DNA from 2 places in the Arthrobacter sp. K410C genome. Region 2 is predicted to be linked to the other one. Evidence: predicted binding sites of a transcription regulator. Region 2 holds the regulator's gene; the other holds the start of a gene.

Region 1 (7,476 bases), on a different contig from region 2:
GAACAGCACCACCTCGTCCAGCCGGTTCAGGAACTCCGGCTTGAAGGACGCATTGACCGTGGCCATGACGGCGTTCCGCTTGGCTTCGGCATCCAGGGACTGGTCCACCAGGAACTGGCTGCCCAGGTTGGAGGTCAGCACCAGGATGACGTTGCGGAAGTCCACCGTGCGGCCCTGCCCGTCGGTGAGCCGGCCGTCGTCGAGCACCTGCAGGAGGATGTCGAAGACTTCGGGGTGGGCCTTCTCCACCTCGTCCAGCAGCACCACCGAGTACGGCCGGCGGCGCACTGCCTCGGTCAGCTGGCCGCCCTCCTCGTAGCCAACGTAGCCCGGGGGTGCACCCACAAGCCGTGCCACGGAGTGCTTCTCGCCGTACTCGGACATGTCGATGCGCACCATGGCGCGTTCGTCGTCGAACAGGAAGTCCGCCAGGGCCTTGGCCAGCTCGGTCTTGCCCACGCCGGTGGGACCGAGGAAGAGGAACGAGCCGGTGGGCCGGTTGGGGTCGCTGATGCCGGCCCGGGCACGCCGGACGGCGTCGGATACGGCCCCAACGGCCTTGGATTGGCCGATCAGCCGCCTGCCAAGCTCTTCCTCCATGTGCAGCAGCTTCTGGCTTTCACCCTGCAGCATGCGGCCGGCCGGGATGCCGGTCCAGGCGGAAATCACCTCGGCGATGTCCTCGGCCGTCACTTCCTCGGCCACCATCTGTGCGGACTTGTCCGTGACGGCAGCTTCGGCTTCCGCGGCGGCGTTCAGCTCGCGCTCCAAGGCTGGGATTTCGCCGTACTGAATGCGCGACGTCGTCTCCAGGTCACCTTCGCGGTAGGCCTTGTCAGCCGCACTGCGCAGTTCGTCCAGCTTCGCCTTAAGGTCACCCACCCGGTTAAGTCCTGCCTTTTCCGCTTCCCAGCGGGCGTTCAGGGCGGCGAGCTCCTCTTCCCTGTCCGCCTTGTCCGCACGGAGCGCCGCAAGGCGTTCCACGGAGGCAGCATCGGTTTCCCCTTCCAGGGCCAGCTCCTCCATGGTGAGCCGGTCAACCTGGCGCCGGAGCTGGTCGATCTCCTCCGGGGCGGAGTCAATTTCCATGCGCAGCCGGGACGCGGCCTCGTCCACCAGGTCAATGGCCTTGTCCGGCAGCTGGCGTCCCGAGATGTAGCGGTTGGACAGCGTGGCTGCGGCCACCAGGGCGGAGTCCGCGATGGAGACCTTGTGGTGCGCCTCATAGCGCTCCTTCAGGCCCCGGAGGATGCCGATGGTGTCCTCCACACTTGGCTCGCCAACATAGACCTGCTGGAACCGGCGTTCGAGCGCGGCATCCTTCTCGATGTTCTCGCGGTACTCATCCAGGGTGGTGGCACCGATCAGCCGCAGCTCGCCGCGGGCCAGCATGGGCTTGAGCATGTTGCCCGCGTCCATGGAGGAATCACCGGTGGCACCGGCCCCCACAACGGTGTGGATCTCGTCGATGAAGGTGACGATCTGGCCCTCGGAGCCCTTGATCTCCTCGAGGACCGCCTTCAGCCGCTCTTCGAATTCGCCGCGGTATTTCGCACCGGCAACCATGGAGCCAAGGTCCAGCGAGATCAGCGTCTTGCCGCGCAGGCTTTCCGGGACGTCGCCCGCCACCATCCGCTGCGCCAGCCCTTCCACGACGGCGGTCTTGCCCACCCCGGGTTCACCGATCAGCACCGGGTTGTTCTTGGTCCGGCGGCTCAGGACCTGGACCACGCGCCGGATTTCGGAGTCGCGGCCGATCACCGGGTCCAGCTTGCCGGCACGGGCCATGGCCGTGAGGTCCGCGCCGTACTTCTCGAGTGCCTGGAAGGTGTTTTCCGGGTCCGGGCTGTCCACCTTGCGGTCGCCTCGGACACCCGGCAGGGCGGCGAGCAGCGCCTCACGGGAGGCACCGGCGTCGCGCAGCACCCGGGCTGCTGCATCGTTTCCGCCCGCAAGGCCCAGGAGGAGGACCTCGGTGGAGACGAAGGTGTCCCCCAGCCGGTCGGCTTCCTCCTTGGCGTTCTGGATGGCCTGCAGGGCAGGGCGGGAGAGCTGCGCCTGCTGGCTGGAACCGCCGGAGGTGGCGGGCAGCGCCTTAATGGCGCTGCTGGCCTGGACGCTGACCGCGTCCGGGTCAGCACCGGTGGCGTGCAGCAACGCAACGGCAACACCTTCGCGCTGGTCCATCAGCGCCTTGAGCAGGTGCGCGGGCTCCACCTGCGGGTTGCCTGCCGTGGAGGCGTTCATGGCCGCAGCCGAAAGAGCCTCCTGGCTCTTGGTAGTGAATTTGACGTCCAAAGAGAGCTCCTTTCAGGGGCGGTTTTCAAGTTGAGTGTACTACGCTCAACTTTGCTTTAGGACAGTTTATTTCCTGTTGCGGCCACCAGTTTTCCCGCAGCGCAATTCGGTTCCGCTGTTCCCTTGGGAAGCAGGTGCCCCTAGGATCGGGCGTGTGACCGGGGAGGACGGTTCCGCCGGCGCACTCGAGACGGGACAGGACATGAAGAAGTTTGTTGTTCTCTATATCGCCCCGCAGTCGGCCCAGGCCCAGATGGCCGAAAGCACGCCCGAAGCTGCACAGGAAGGCATGAAGGCTTGGATGGAGTGGGCCGGGCGCGCGGGCGACGGCATCGTGGACATGGGCAATCCGCTCGGCACCGGCAAGGAAATCACCGCCACAGGTTCCTCCGAAGCCACCACCGGGGTGGCGGGCTACGGCATCCTGCAGGCCGAGGAGCTCGCCGGCGCCGAGGCACTGCTGGACGGCCACCCGCACCTCATGATGCCGGGGGCCAGCATCCAGGTGTACGAGTCCCTGGACCTGCCGGGCATGTAACCCGGCCCGGCTCCCTCTCCAGAGTTTTTGTCCAGATAGGGCGGCTTTGAGCCATTGGAAGTCGCCATATCTGGACAAAATCTCAGGCCTCGTAGACGGACACCTCGGCTGCCTTAACCACGAAGTGCACCGTCATGCCGGGAACCAGCCCCAGGTCCGCCGAGGCAGCGGGCGTGATGTCCGCCGCCATTCCGCCGGCCCGGACCCTGACCTGGTCGCCATGGGGCTCCAGGTCAGTGATGGCGACGGCAAAGGAGTTGCGGGGGCTGCCGTGCGTGTCCGCCACGAACACCGACACGGCCGACGGCGGAAACACAGCCACGCCGGGCCGGCCGGATCCCCGCGCCTGGCTGCCATCCTCCAAGTGCCCGTAAACCTCCCGGCCCTGGCTGGTCCTGACCCCATTGTCCGTCAGCGTGCCCGGCACGAAGTTCAGCCCGGCCAGGCCGGCGGCGAAGGAGCTCCTGGGCCGTTCGAGCACCTGCCGCGTGGGGCCTTCCTCCACGATGCGGCCGCCTTCCAGGATGGCCACCCGGTCCGCGAGCATCAACGCGTCCAGGACATCGTGCGTGACGATGATGGCCTGCCGGCCGGCAAGGACCCGTTTCAGCATGCGGCGCAGCATCGGGGCGGAGTGGATGTCCAGCGCGGCCAGCGGTTCGTCCAGCAGGAGGAGGGCGGGTTCGGCGGCGAGAGCGCGTGCCACGGCAACCCGCTGCGCCTGCCCGCCGGAGAGCTGGGCCGGACGCCGCCCCGCCAAATCCGCTGCTTCCACTTCCGCCAGCCAGCGCCTGGCCTCGCCCTCGGCCGCCCGCCGGGCTACTCCCGCACTCCGCGGCCCGAATGCGACGTTTTCCAGGGCATTGAGGTGCGGAAACAGCAGGGCTTCCTGCGCGAGCAGCGCGGCGCCCCGGCCGTGCGGCGGGGTCCACCGGTGCGTGGTGCCGTCCAAGTGGAAGAGTGCGCGGCCGTCGAGGTGTGCACGGCCGGTGTCCGGCTTGAGCAGGCCGGCGATGCTGGACAGCAGGGTGGACTTGCCGGCCCCGTTCGGGCCCATCACCGCCAGCGTTTCGCCCGGCGCCACGTCCAGGGCGACGTCGAAGCCCCGCTCAGCCACGGCTGCATGGAAGGAGAACGTCACCGAAGGGCCCCTCCTGCCGGGGCGGCCGCCGTCGTCCGTTCACCCGGGACCTGCCGGGCACCGCCGCGGGGACTGCGGTGGGCGAGTGCCACCACGGCGACAGCCACGGCTACGAGGACCAGGGACAGCGCGACGGCGGCGTCCGGATCCGTCTCCCGCTGCAGGTAGATTTCCAGCGGCAAGGTCCGGGTGACCCCCTGCAGGCTGCCGGCGAAGGTGAGGGTCGCCCCGAACTCGCCGAGGCTGCGGGCGAAGGACAGTACCGCGCCGGACGCCAGGCCTGGCAGCATCAGCGGCAGCGTGACCCGGCGGAAGACGACGCCGGGCGGCGCGCCGAGCGTGGCCGCCACCGCCTCGTACTTCTGGCCGCCGGTCCGCAGCGCCCCTTCCAGGCTGACCACCAGGAACGGCAGCGCCACGAAGGTCTGGGCCAGGACCACCGCCGTGGTGGAGAAGGCGATCTGCAGTCCCAGTACTTCCAAGGTCCCGCCCAGCAGGCCCTGCCGGCCGAACGTGTACAGCAGTGCGATGCCGCCGACGACGGGCGGCAGCACCAGCGGCAGCAGCACCAGCGAGCGCAGCAGGCCCAGCAGCGGAAAGCGTCCACGGGCCAGCACGAGGGCCAGCGGGACACCAAGCACAATGCACAGCACCGTGCTGGCGGCGGAGGTGCGAAGGCTCAGCCCCAACGCGGTCACGGCGGATTCCGACGTGACCAGCGCAAGGAAATTCCCCCAGTTGACCCGGCTGACGATGGCCAGCAGGGGAAGGACAATGATCAGGGCTGCCAGGGCTGCAAGGACGTAGAGCCAGCGGGGCACCCCCGTGTAGGCCGTCCCCTTCACCGGGTGCCGGCCCCGAAGCCGGCCCGTTCCAGGACCTGCCGGCCTTCAGGGCCGGCCACCAGGTCCACGAACGCGCGGGCGGCTGCGGTGTTCCCGCCGCCTGCCACTGCGGCGACCGGATAGCTGTTGACCGCCCCGGCCGCTTCGGGGAACGGAACGCTTTCCACCTTGTCCCCCGCGGAGCGGATGTCCGTGACGTAGACCAGGCCGGCGTCCGCCTCACCGGACACCACCTTGCCCAGCACGTCGGTGACCGAATTTTCCTCGCTGACGGGGTCCAGGTCCGTCCCCTGCTGTTCCGCCACCGCGGCGGCCGCTGCACCGCACGGCACCTGCACGGCGCAGGTGACGAGGCGTGTGCCTGGCCTGGAAAGGTCGGCAAAGGAACGGACGCCGGCCGGGTTGCCTGGCGGGACGGCAATGCCAAGGGTGTTGGTGGCGAAGATCCGGGGTTCAGCCTCAAGCAGTCCGGCGGCCCGCAGTTTTTCCATGTTCCTGGTGTCCGCCGAGGCGAAGACGTCCGCGGGGGCGCCCTGGCTGATCTGGGTGGCCAGGTCCGAGGAGCCGGCGAAACTCAGGGTGACATCGGTTCCGGGGTGCCGCGCCTCAAACTTCTCTGCCAGCTCGGTGAAGCTGGATTTCAGTGAAGCGGCAGCAAAGATCGTCAGGGTCCCTTCCGCTCCGCCGGCGGAACTGTTGGAAGCGGCGGTGCCCCCACCGCAGCCGGCGAGCCCGGCTGCCAGGACAAGTGCCACCAGCACGGCACACGCCTTCCGCCTCACAGCGCGCCCTTTCCCTGCGGGGTTTCGATGATCACGGTGGTGGCCTTCACCACGGCAGTGGCAACGGATCCCGGCTCCAGCCCCAGCTCAGCAACGGCCTCGCTGCTCATCAGGGACACCACCCGGAACGGGCCGCACTGCAGCTCCACCTGGGCCATGACCTTGTCCGCCTTGATGTCCGTCACCAGGCCGATGAACCTGTTCCGGGCCGAGCTGCCTGTCCGGTGCGGATCGTCCGGCAGCTGCGCCAGCTTCCGGGCATGCCGGGCGAGTTCCAGCCCGTCAACGGCGAGCCGGCCCGCGTCATCCCGCAGCGGGGTGAGGGAACCGTTGTCCGCCCAGCGGCGGACAGTATCGTCACTGACGCCGAGGAAGCGCGCAGCCTCGGAAACGCGGATAGTGGTCATTCGCCCACTATAAAGCGCATTTGCGGAACGGATCCTGCCTTTCTTCCGCTTTTCCGAATGTGACTGCTCCCCACGGATAGTCAACGGCCGCCCCGCCCGGCACTACTAGACTTCCTCCATGGCCATCTATATCGACCCGCCGCTATGGCCTGCACACGGCACGCACTTCTCCCACCTGGTCTCGGACACCTCGCTGGCTGAACTCCACGCCTTCGCCGGGGCGGCAGGAATCCCTGAGCGGGCATTCGATGGCGACCATTACGACGTTCCCGAACGCCGGTTCGATGAACTGGTGGCGGCCGGCGCCCTGCCCGTCGAGGGCCGGATGCTGGTCCGCAAGCTGATCTCCAGTGGCCTGCGGATCCCCGCCCGGCAGCGGAACAAGTCGCTCAAGATGCCGCTGCAGCTCCGCTGGGATGCCGTCATGCCCGGCCATGACGCGCTGTTCCTTGACCTGCTGGACCGCTGGAGCGAACCGCACCGCCACTACCACGGCTGCACCCACCTGCTCTCGGTGCTCGAATCCCTGGACCTGCTCACCGAACCGGCCGACCCGCCCCGCACCGTCCTCCTGGCCGCCTGGTTCCACGACGCCGTGTACCAGGGGATTCCCCTGCAGGATGAGGAGGAATCCGCCCGGCTCGCGGAGGACCGCCTTCGCGACGCGGGCCTGCCGCCCGACGAGGTGGCACAGGTGGCGCGCCTGGTCCGGCTCACTGGCGATCACCGCCCCGAAGCAGGGGACGACGACGGCGCCCTCCTCTGTGACGCCGACCTGTCAGTCCTCGGCCGGGACCCGGACGAATACGCCCGCTACTTGGCAGCCGTCCGGAAGGACTACGCCCACGTGGGCGACGCCGACTTCGCGGCGGGGCGGGCCGCCGTCGTACGTCGCCTGCTGGAACTGGACCCGCTCTTCCACACCGGCCGGGCGAAGGAGCTGTGGCTGGATGCCGCGCAGCGGAACCTGAAAGGTGAACTGGCATGAACGCCCCGTCCTCGAAGACCCTGCACGTGCATTCCGCAAACGCAGCGCACCGGCAGCTTCCCTACACGGTACGGCTGGAGTGGGGCCTGGACGGCGCCAGGACCGTGGTGCCCGGGGCGGACCTTGCCGTGGTGGTGGACGTCCTGTCCTTCGGCACTTGCGTCAGCGTCGCCCTGGATCGGGGCGGTGAGGTGTTTCCGTACCCCTGGAAGGACACCAGCGCCGAGGATTTCGCGGCCCGCCATCAGGCCCGGCTGGCGGGACCCCGCGACGGCGGCGGGCTCAGCCTGTCCCCCGCCACCCTCCGTGCGGCGGACCGCCTGGGGCGCGTGGTCCTGCCCTCCCCCAATGGATCCGCGCTGTGCCATGCGCTGGCCGGCGAGGTTCCGCTGGTGGCCGCGGTGTGCCTACGGAATGCGGCGGCGACCGCCGACTGGGTGGCGGCGAACCTTCCGGAGGACGCGGTGATTGCCGTGG
Region 2 (7,476 bases):
GGTTCAATTTTTCCGCGTCGATATGGTCGTCGAGCGGTTCGAGCAGGCCTGAGGACGCCGCTGTCGAGAACTCGGGCATGTCGAAGCGGACGACGTCCGGCCCTTCGCCTCCGCCCATCTGGGTCAGCACGGTCTGCCCGAAGCTCGGGAACGGGATCGATGCGGGCTCAACCTTGACGACGTCCTGGCTGGCGTTGTACTCGTCCATAAGCTTCTGCAGGCCTGGACCGCGGCCAGGGTCACCAAGTGTCGACGCCGCGAAAGTAATTGTCGCCGGCTGCGGATTGGCCGACGAACCCTCCGGCGAGGGCGAACAGGCGGAAAGGACGAGAGCTCCCGCGGCCACAACAGCCAGAGCGGAGAGTGCTTTCGAGCGGCGGGATGGTCGTAAAGACATTGCTACTCCTTCGTAGGTGGCGGGGTGATCTGCCCCACATCTGGCTATATATTACTAATAATAGGTATAAAGGCAATAGTGGCCCCGAAGCAAGGTAAAGTAGCCCGTATGGCCAGCCTGCACTCCGAGATCGTCGACATGCTTGGACTCCGCATCGTGCGCGGTGACTACCCCCCGGGGGCGCGCATCGATGTGGACTCCCTTGAACCTGAGCTTGGCGTTAGCAAGACCGCCATCCGGGAGGCCCTGCGCACCATCCGGGAAAAAGGACTGATCGACTCCTGGCCCAAACGCGGCACGATCGTGAACGACCGCGCAGCCTGGAAGCTGCTCGATGGCGACGTGATCATGTGGCGGCGCTCGGCGCGCCGGGACGATGACCGGCTTCTTGCCGAGCTGTCCCAGCTGCGGGATGTTATTGAACCGGCCGCCGCCAGGCTGGCTGCGCAGTACCGAAAACCGGAGGACATCGAGGCGCTCAGGCGCTCGTTCGCTGAGTTCGAGACCGCGGGGCAGGACATCGAAAGGCTCGCCGCCGCGGACCAAGATTTCCACATTCACCTGCTGCGGGCGACACATAACGAGCTCATGATGCGCCTGGACGTGGTCATCGTCCACGCCCTCAACGCCCGTAACCGGATTCAACACCACCCTGGCGCGGCCTGGCTCGATCCCGTGCCAGACCATAGGAGCGTGCTGGAAGCTGTCGAAGCCGGCGACCCAGAGGCAGCAGAGGCAGCCATGAGATACGCGATTCGAGAATCCGATCAGGACCTGACCAGCGGAGAACCGGCGTTTACCGAGCCCGCAGCTCTCCCCGGCGTCAGTGCCCGGAGAACGCCCGCTGGGTAGGACGTGGCTGCAATGGGAAGCCTTTCGTCAGCGGCCCACCACGCGCAGCCTGTTCCTCCCACGCCAAGGGCCTTGCGCCAAAAGACAAGAGCGGAGCCGGGACGGTAAACCACACTGGGGGTAACCCGCTACGCCGCCCGGCTGGCGTCCTTGCCTACTCGAAGTGGAGTATCCCTTGGAAACCTACGATGCGCTCCTCGCGTCCATCACACCCACGTCCGGTCCCAGCCGGACCATCCTGAACCCCGCCACGGGCGAAGCTGTGGGCGAGGCCCCCATCCATGACCTCGAGTTCCTGGAGCAGGCCGTCGCCACCGCCGTCGAGACGCAGCCCGCATGGGCGGCGCTGGGCCACGACGCCAGGTCCGCCGCACTCCTGAAAGCAGCCGACGCCGTCGAACGCTCCGCCGAGGAACTCGCCCAGCTGCTCTCCCGCGAGCAGGGCAAACCCCTCAACGGCCCCAACGCCCGCTTCGAGGTGGGCGCCTGCGTGGCCTGGCTCCGCGCCACCGCCGGCCTGCCGCTGGTACCGGAAACGATTGTGGACGACGGCGAGACCCGCGCCGAACTGCACTACAAGCCCATCGGCGTCGTCGCGGCCATCGGTCCCTGGAACTGGCCCATGATGATCGCCATCTGGCAGATCGCCCCCGCCCTGCGCATGGGCAACACTGTAGTCGTCAAACCGTCCGGCAACACCCCGCTCTCCGTCCTGGCCCTGGTCAAGGTCCTCAACGAGGAACTCCCCGAAGGAATCCTCTCCGTGGTCTCCTGCGGCCGCGAAGTCGGCGCCCGGCTCACTAACCACCCCGCCATCGGCAAGATCATGTTCACCGGCTCCACCGCCGCCGGCCGCGCCATCATCAAATCCTCGGCAGACACCGTCAAGCGCCTCACCTTGGAGCTCGGCGGCAACGACGCCGGTATCGTCCTGCCCGACGCCAACCCCAAGGCCATCGCCGAGGACATCTTCTGGGGCGCGTTCCTGAACACCGGGCAAACCTGCGCCGCCCTCAAACGCCTCTACGTCCACGACGACATCTACGACGCCGTCTGCGAAGAACTCACCAGCGTGGCCAAGGCCATGCCCATGGGCAACGGCCTGGATGAGACCAACGTCCTGGGGCCGCTGCAGAACAAGGCACAGTACGACGTCGTCGCGCACCTTGTGGAGGCGGCAAAGGCTTCCGGAGCACGCGTCCTCCTGGGCGGCAACCCGGATCCCAACCAGCGCGGCTACTTCTACCCCACCACCCTGGTGGCGGACATCGACAACGACAACCCGCTCGTGGCCGAGGAACAGTTCGGCCCCGCCCTCCCGATCATCCGCTACAGCACCATCGATGAAGCAGTGGAAAAGGCCAACGCCCTCGACGTCGGCCTCGGTGCCTCGGTCTGGTCCTCAGACCTTAATGCTGCCCGCGAGGTGGCCACCCGGATCCAGGCCGGCACCGTGTGGATCAACCGGCATGGCGCGGTGGACCCCCGCATCCCCTTCGGCGGCGCCAAGCAGTCCGGCTACGGCCTCGAATTCGGCGTCGAAGGCCTCAAGCACCTCGGCGTTCCCCAGGTCATCAACGGCTAGGAAGCATTGGAGACGGGAGCCCCGCATGCCTCCCGGTGTGCGGGGCTCCCGGGCTTTTCGGTGATGCCGCTACCCCATGGCCGGGGCGGTGGAGGTGCGGCCAGCCAACTGCCGGCGGGCCCAGCGGGCCAGCTTCTTGCCCTTGCCCTTCCACCAGTTGTCCTCGTCCTTGTCATGGTGCAGCCGGAAGATGATGGCCACCAGCACGAACATGCCCATGACCACGTCCACCCAGGACGCCACAACCAGGGCGATCAGCACGGTGAGGCCGTTGGCGATGATGGACGGGACGGCCAGGGTCCGGAACACGGTGCTGGCGACGTACCGCCGGTGCGACCGCGGAACCGACAGGGCGCGCACCATGTCGAAGCACACGCACACCACCACGATGGTCTGCCCGACGGCCAGCAGGACCTGGCCGGGAACCGAGCCGCTGAACGCGGCCACCGACTCCATCCCCGGGCTCACGGCCGGGCCTTAAGCTGAGAACCACACATCAAAAACCCCCAGAAACTTAGGAACCACTGCTGATCCAGCGGTGGTTCCATTGAAGTTTCCGGGGGCGGACGGGGCACGAGTAGTGGGTACTCGAATTTCGGCCCGGACCTGCAGCCGAGTACTTATTTACTGTCCGATGGCCCGCGGCCGCCACAGCACCACGGCCTGCGACCTGGGCCGCGGGCGCTGGCCGCGTGCCAGGGTCACCACGTCCCCGGCCGCGCCGGCGGCGAAAATGCGGGAGTCGAACGGCTGCGGTCGGCGGCCCAGTTCCTCAGTCAGTTCAGAGACGCGCCGTTGCAGGGCGGCTACCTGGTTTTCGAGCTCCAGGATGCGCTTGATCCCCTCCAGCGAAACGCCTTCCTGGGACAGCCGCTGCACCTCCCGCAGCATGTTGACGTCCCGCTGCGAGTATCGGCGGGACTTCCCCGGCGCGCGGCTGGGCTTGACGATGCCCAGCCGGTCGTACTGCCGCAGGGTCTGCGGGTGCATATCCGCCAGCTCGGCCGCCACCGAAATCACGAAGATGGGCTGGTCCGCATTGATGTCCACCGAACACCTCCGCTGCTACAGCCGGGCCTTGGCGGCCAGGCCCTCGCGGACGTCCGCACCGGCTGTGGCATCGGCAAAGGCCTTGACCGCGGCTTCGGCTTCCTTATTCAGGTTCTTCGGTACCGCGACGTCGATTGTCACCAGCAGGTCGCCGGTCACCTTCGAGGTCTTCACGCCTTTGCCCTTCACCCGCAGGGTACGGCCCGACGGCGTCCCGGCCGGAACACGGACCCGCACCTTGTCGCCGTCGATGGTGGGCACCTCTATGTCGGCGCCCAGCGCGGCTTCCGGGAAGGTGACGGGGACGTGTATGCGCAGGTTGTCGCCGTCGCGCGTATAAAACGGGTGGGGCTGGACCGAGACGGACACCACCAGGTCGCCGTTGCCGGCGGCGCCGGGCTGGCCCTTGCCACGCACGCGCACCTTCTGGCCGTCCTTGATACCGGGCGGAACCCGGACGTCGATTACTTCACCGCTGGGTTCCCGTAGGCCGATAGTGGTGCCGCGGATGGAACCGGCGAAGGAAATGCTGGTGGAGGCGGAACGGTCCGCGCCCTTCTGCGGGGTCCGCTGGAACCCGGTCTGGCCGAAGCCGCCACCAAAGAGGTCGGCGAACTCGGGCGGAATGCCACCGGCGGAGGGGTTGAACCCGCCCGCATGCCGCCCCGTGTTGCCGGTGAAGAGGCCGCCGAACAGGTCCTCAAACCCGCCATTGCCCGCGCCGGCGCTGCCCGGAGCAAACCGGGCACCGCCACCCATGGCACGGATGGCGTCATACTGCTGGCGTTCCTCGGGATCGGACAGCACCGAGTACGCCTCGGAGATGTCCTTGAACTTCTTCTCGGAAGCGGTGTTCCCCGAGTTGGTGTCAGGGTGGTGCTCGCGGGCCAGCTTCCGGTAAGCCTTCTTGATATCGGCGTCGGAAGCGTCCTTGGCAACACCAAGGATCTTATAAAAGTCCTTGTCCACCCAATCCTGGCTAGCCAATGGCGTTTCCTTTCTTGTTCAAACCTACGTGCGCGGCCGGGCAACGCTCCGCTGGATAGGGGGCCGTGCCCGCTCCGCGGTGCCCGCCACGCCGCGGCCCCCTATCCAGCTGCGCTTCGCTTGCTCCCACCTTAGGCGAGACGAACGCTGAGCGACGGACGGATGAGGGGGCCCGGGAGTGGCATGTAAGGATCTGGCCGAGGGCCCCGACACGAGCTTGCGAGTGTTGGGAGGCCAGATCCGCTTCCGGAGCTGGGTGGCGAAGGATCGTAGATCTTCGCCACCCAGCGAAGGGGCGGGGCCCCCTTATCCGTTCGGCGCGGTCCCGGCGTAGCGCCGGAAGTACCCCGACTACGCCGGGACCGCGACGATGACCTGGGCTGCGCGGAGGACGCGTTCTCCTGACTTGTAGCCGGAGCGGAGCACCTGGCTGACGGTGTCAACCTCGATGTCCTCGCCGGGCTGCTGGATCAGGGCCTCGTGGATGGTGGGGTCGAACTCCACGCCGGTTTCGTCGATGCGGACCAGGCCGTAGGTCTTCAGCGCGTTCTCCAGCTTGGTGGCGATCGCGGCGAAGGGACCGTCGGTCAGGTCGCCGTGCTGCCGCGCGGCGTCGACGTCGTCCAGGACCGGAAGCAGGGAGTTCAGGACGCCAATGACGGCCATCTCCCCTGCCACGGCGCGGTCGCGTTCCACGCGCTTGCGGTAGTTGACGTACTCGGCCTGCAGGCGGAGGAGGTCGTTCTTCAGTTCGACCGCCTCGGCGTTGCCGGCTGAGCCTGCCGAAACCCCCTGGGCCACGGATTCCTCGGCGGGCACCTCAATGCCGTTGAGGATTTCCTCGGCCTGGGCAAGTGCGTCGCCGTCGGAATCCTGGGCGCCGGCTTCGGGGGTGGACTGGCTGCCCTCGGGGTGCCGTGCCTGGCCGGTCACCGGGTCAACCTTGCGGTTGTCCCGGATGACCGGTTCGGAGACGCCGCCCTGCTGGCCCGCGGATGAGTTGTGCTCTTCCTCGTTACCGTGGTGCGGCATAATTTACTTCTTCGCTTCGTCTTCGTCGATGATCTCGGCGTCGACGATGTCCTCGTCGGCCTCGGACCCTTCCGGACCTGCTGCTCCTTCGGCACCTGCGGCACCGGTGGCGCCGTTGGGCGAACCGGCCTGGGAGTAGATGGCCTCGCCGAGCTTCGTCTGGGAAGCCTGCAGCTTCTCGAACGCAGCCTTCACAGCGGCATCGTCGGTGCCTTCGAGGGCCTTCTTGAGGTCGTCGACGTCGGTCTGGACCTCGGTCTTGACCTCTTCCGGCAGCTTGTCCGCGTTGTCGGCGATGAGCTTGTCCACGGAGTAGGCGAGCTGCTCGGCCGTGTTGCGGGTGTCGGTGGCCTCGCGGCGGGCCTTGTCCTCGGCTGCGTGCTCCTCGGCGTCACGGACCATGCGGTCGATGTCTTCCTTGGAGAGCGCGGTGCCGCCGGTGATGGTCATGGACTGTTCCTTGCCGGTGCCCTTGTCCTTCGCGGAGACGTGGACGATGCCGTTCGCGTCGATGTCGAAGGTGACCTCGATCTGCGGGATGCCGCGCGGTGCCGGGGCGATGCCGGTCAGTTCGAAGGTGCCCAGCGGCTTGTTGTCGCGGGTGAACTCACGCTCGCCCTGGAAGACCTGGATGGCCACGGACGGCTGGTTGTCGTCGGCCGTGGTGAAGGTCTCGGACCGCTTGGTGGGGATGGCGGTGTTGCGTTCGATCAGGTGCGTCATCACGCCACCCTTGGTTTCGATGCCGAGGGACAGCGGGGTGACGTCGATCAGGAGGACGTCCTTGCGCTCACCCTTCAGCACACCGGCCTGCAGGGCTGCACCAACGGCCACGACCTCGTCCGGGTTGACACCCTTGTTCGGTTCCTTGCCGCCCGCCAGTTCCTTGACCAGTTCGTAGACAGCAGGCATACGGGTGGAGCCACCGACCAGCACGATGTGGTTGATGTCGGTCAGCTTGATGCCGGCTTCCTTGATGACGTCGTGGAACGGCTTCTTGGTGCGCTCCAGCAGGTCCTTGGTGAGGTCCTGGAACTTGGCGCGGGTCAGCTGCTCATCCAGGTGGACCGGGCCGTCGGGGGTGACGGACAGGTACTGGAGGGAGACGTTGGTGCTGGTGGAGGAGGACAGTTCCTTCTTGGCCTGCTCGGCAGCTTCGCGGAGGCGCTGCAGGGCGATCTTGTCCTTGGAGAGGTCGATGCCCTTGACCTTGAGCTGGTTCAGCAGGTAGTCAACCACGCGCTGGTCCCAGTCGTCGCCGCCGAGGCGGTTGTCGCCGGCGGTGGCGCGGACCTGGATGGTGGAGAAGTTGTCTTCGTCCTTGCCGACTTCCAGCAGGGAGACGTCAAACGTACCGCCACCGAGGTCGAAGACCAGGATGAGTTCGTCTTCCTTGCCCTTGTCCAGGCCGTAGGCGAGGGCCGCGGCGGTGGGCTCGTTGACGATGCGCAGGACGTTGAGGCCCGCGATTTCGCCGGCTTCCTTAGTGGCCTGGCGCTCGGCGTCGTTGAAGTAGGCGGGAACGGTGATCACAGCGTCGGTGACCTTTTCGCCCAGGTAGGACTCGGCGTCG

The links. The regulator HspR, encoded in region 2, represses chaperone genes until heat shock. The targets are predictions, from matches to a motif close to AAGTTGAGTCNNNNNGACTCAACTT.
Region 1: the regulator HspR is predicted to act here: its motif matches at 2,326-2,350, upstream of clpB (ATP-dependent chaperone ClpB).

Annotation. Positions count from the first base shown of each region.
Region 1 covers NZ_JBNHFJ010000021.1:6,426-13,901, forward strand. The annotation lists gene clpB (ATP-dependent chaperone ClpB) at 1-2,298, opposite strand, end outside; gene AC5RU7_RS18985 (hypothetical protein) at 2,453-2,836, shown strand; gene AC5RU7_RS18990 (sulfate/molybdate ABC transporter ATP-binding protein) at 2,919-3,977, opposite strand; gene AC5RU7_RS18995 (ABC transporter permease) at 3,974-4,822, opposite strand; gene modA (molybdate ABC transporter substrate-binding protein) at 4,819-5,583, opposite strand; gene AC5RU7_RS19005 (TOBE domain-containing protein) at 5,601-6,011, opposite strand; gene AC5RU7_RS19010 (DUF4031 domain-containing protein) at 6,130-6,999, shown strand; gene AC5RU7_RS19015 (2-phosphosulfolactate phosphatase) at 6,996-7,476, shown strand, end outside.
Region 2 covers NZ_JBNHFJ010000012.1:86,720-94,195, reverse strand. The annotation lists gene AC5RU7_RS16140 (ABC transporter substrate-binding protein) at 1-397, opposite strand, end outside; gene AC5RU7_RS16135 (FadR/GntR family transcriptional regulator) at 506-1,249, shown strand; gene AC5RU7_RS16130 (aldehyde dehydrogenase family protein) at 1,425-2,834, shown strand; gene AC5RU7_RS16125 (hypothetical protein) at 2,904-3,290, opposite strand; gene AC5RU7_RS16120 (heat shock protein transcriptional repressor HspR) at 3,459-3,884, opposite strand; gene AC5RU7_RS16115 (DnaJ C-terminal domain-containing protein) at 3,900-4,871, opposite strand; gene AC5RU7_RS16110 (nucleotide exchange factor GrpE) at 5,223-5,903, opposite strand; gene dnaK (molecular chaperone DnaK) at 5,907-7,476, opposite strand, start outside.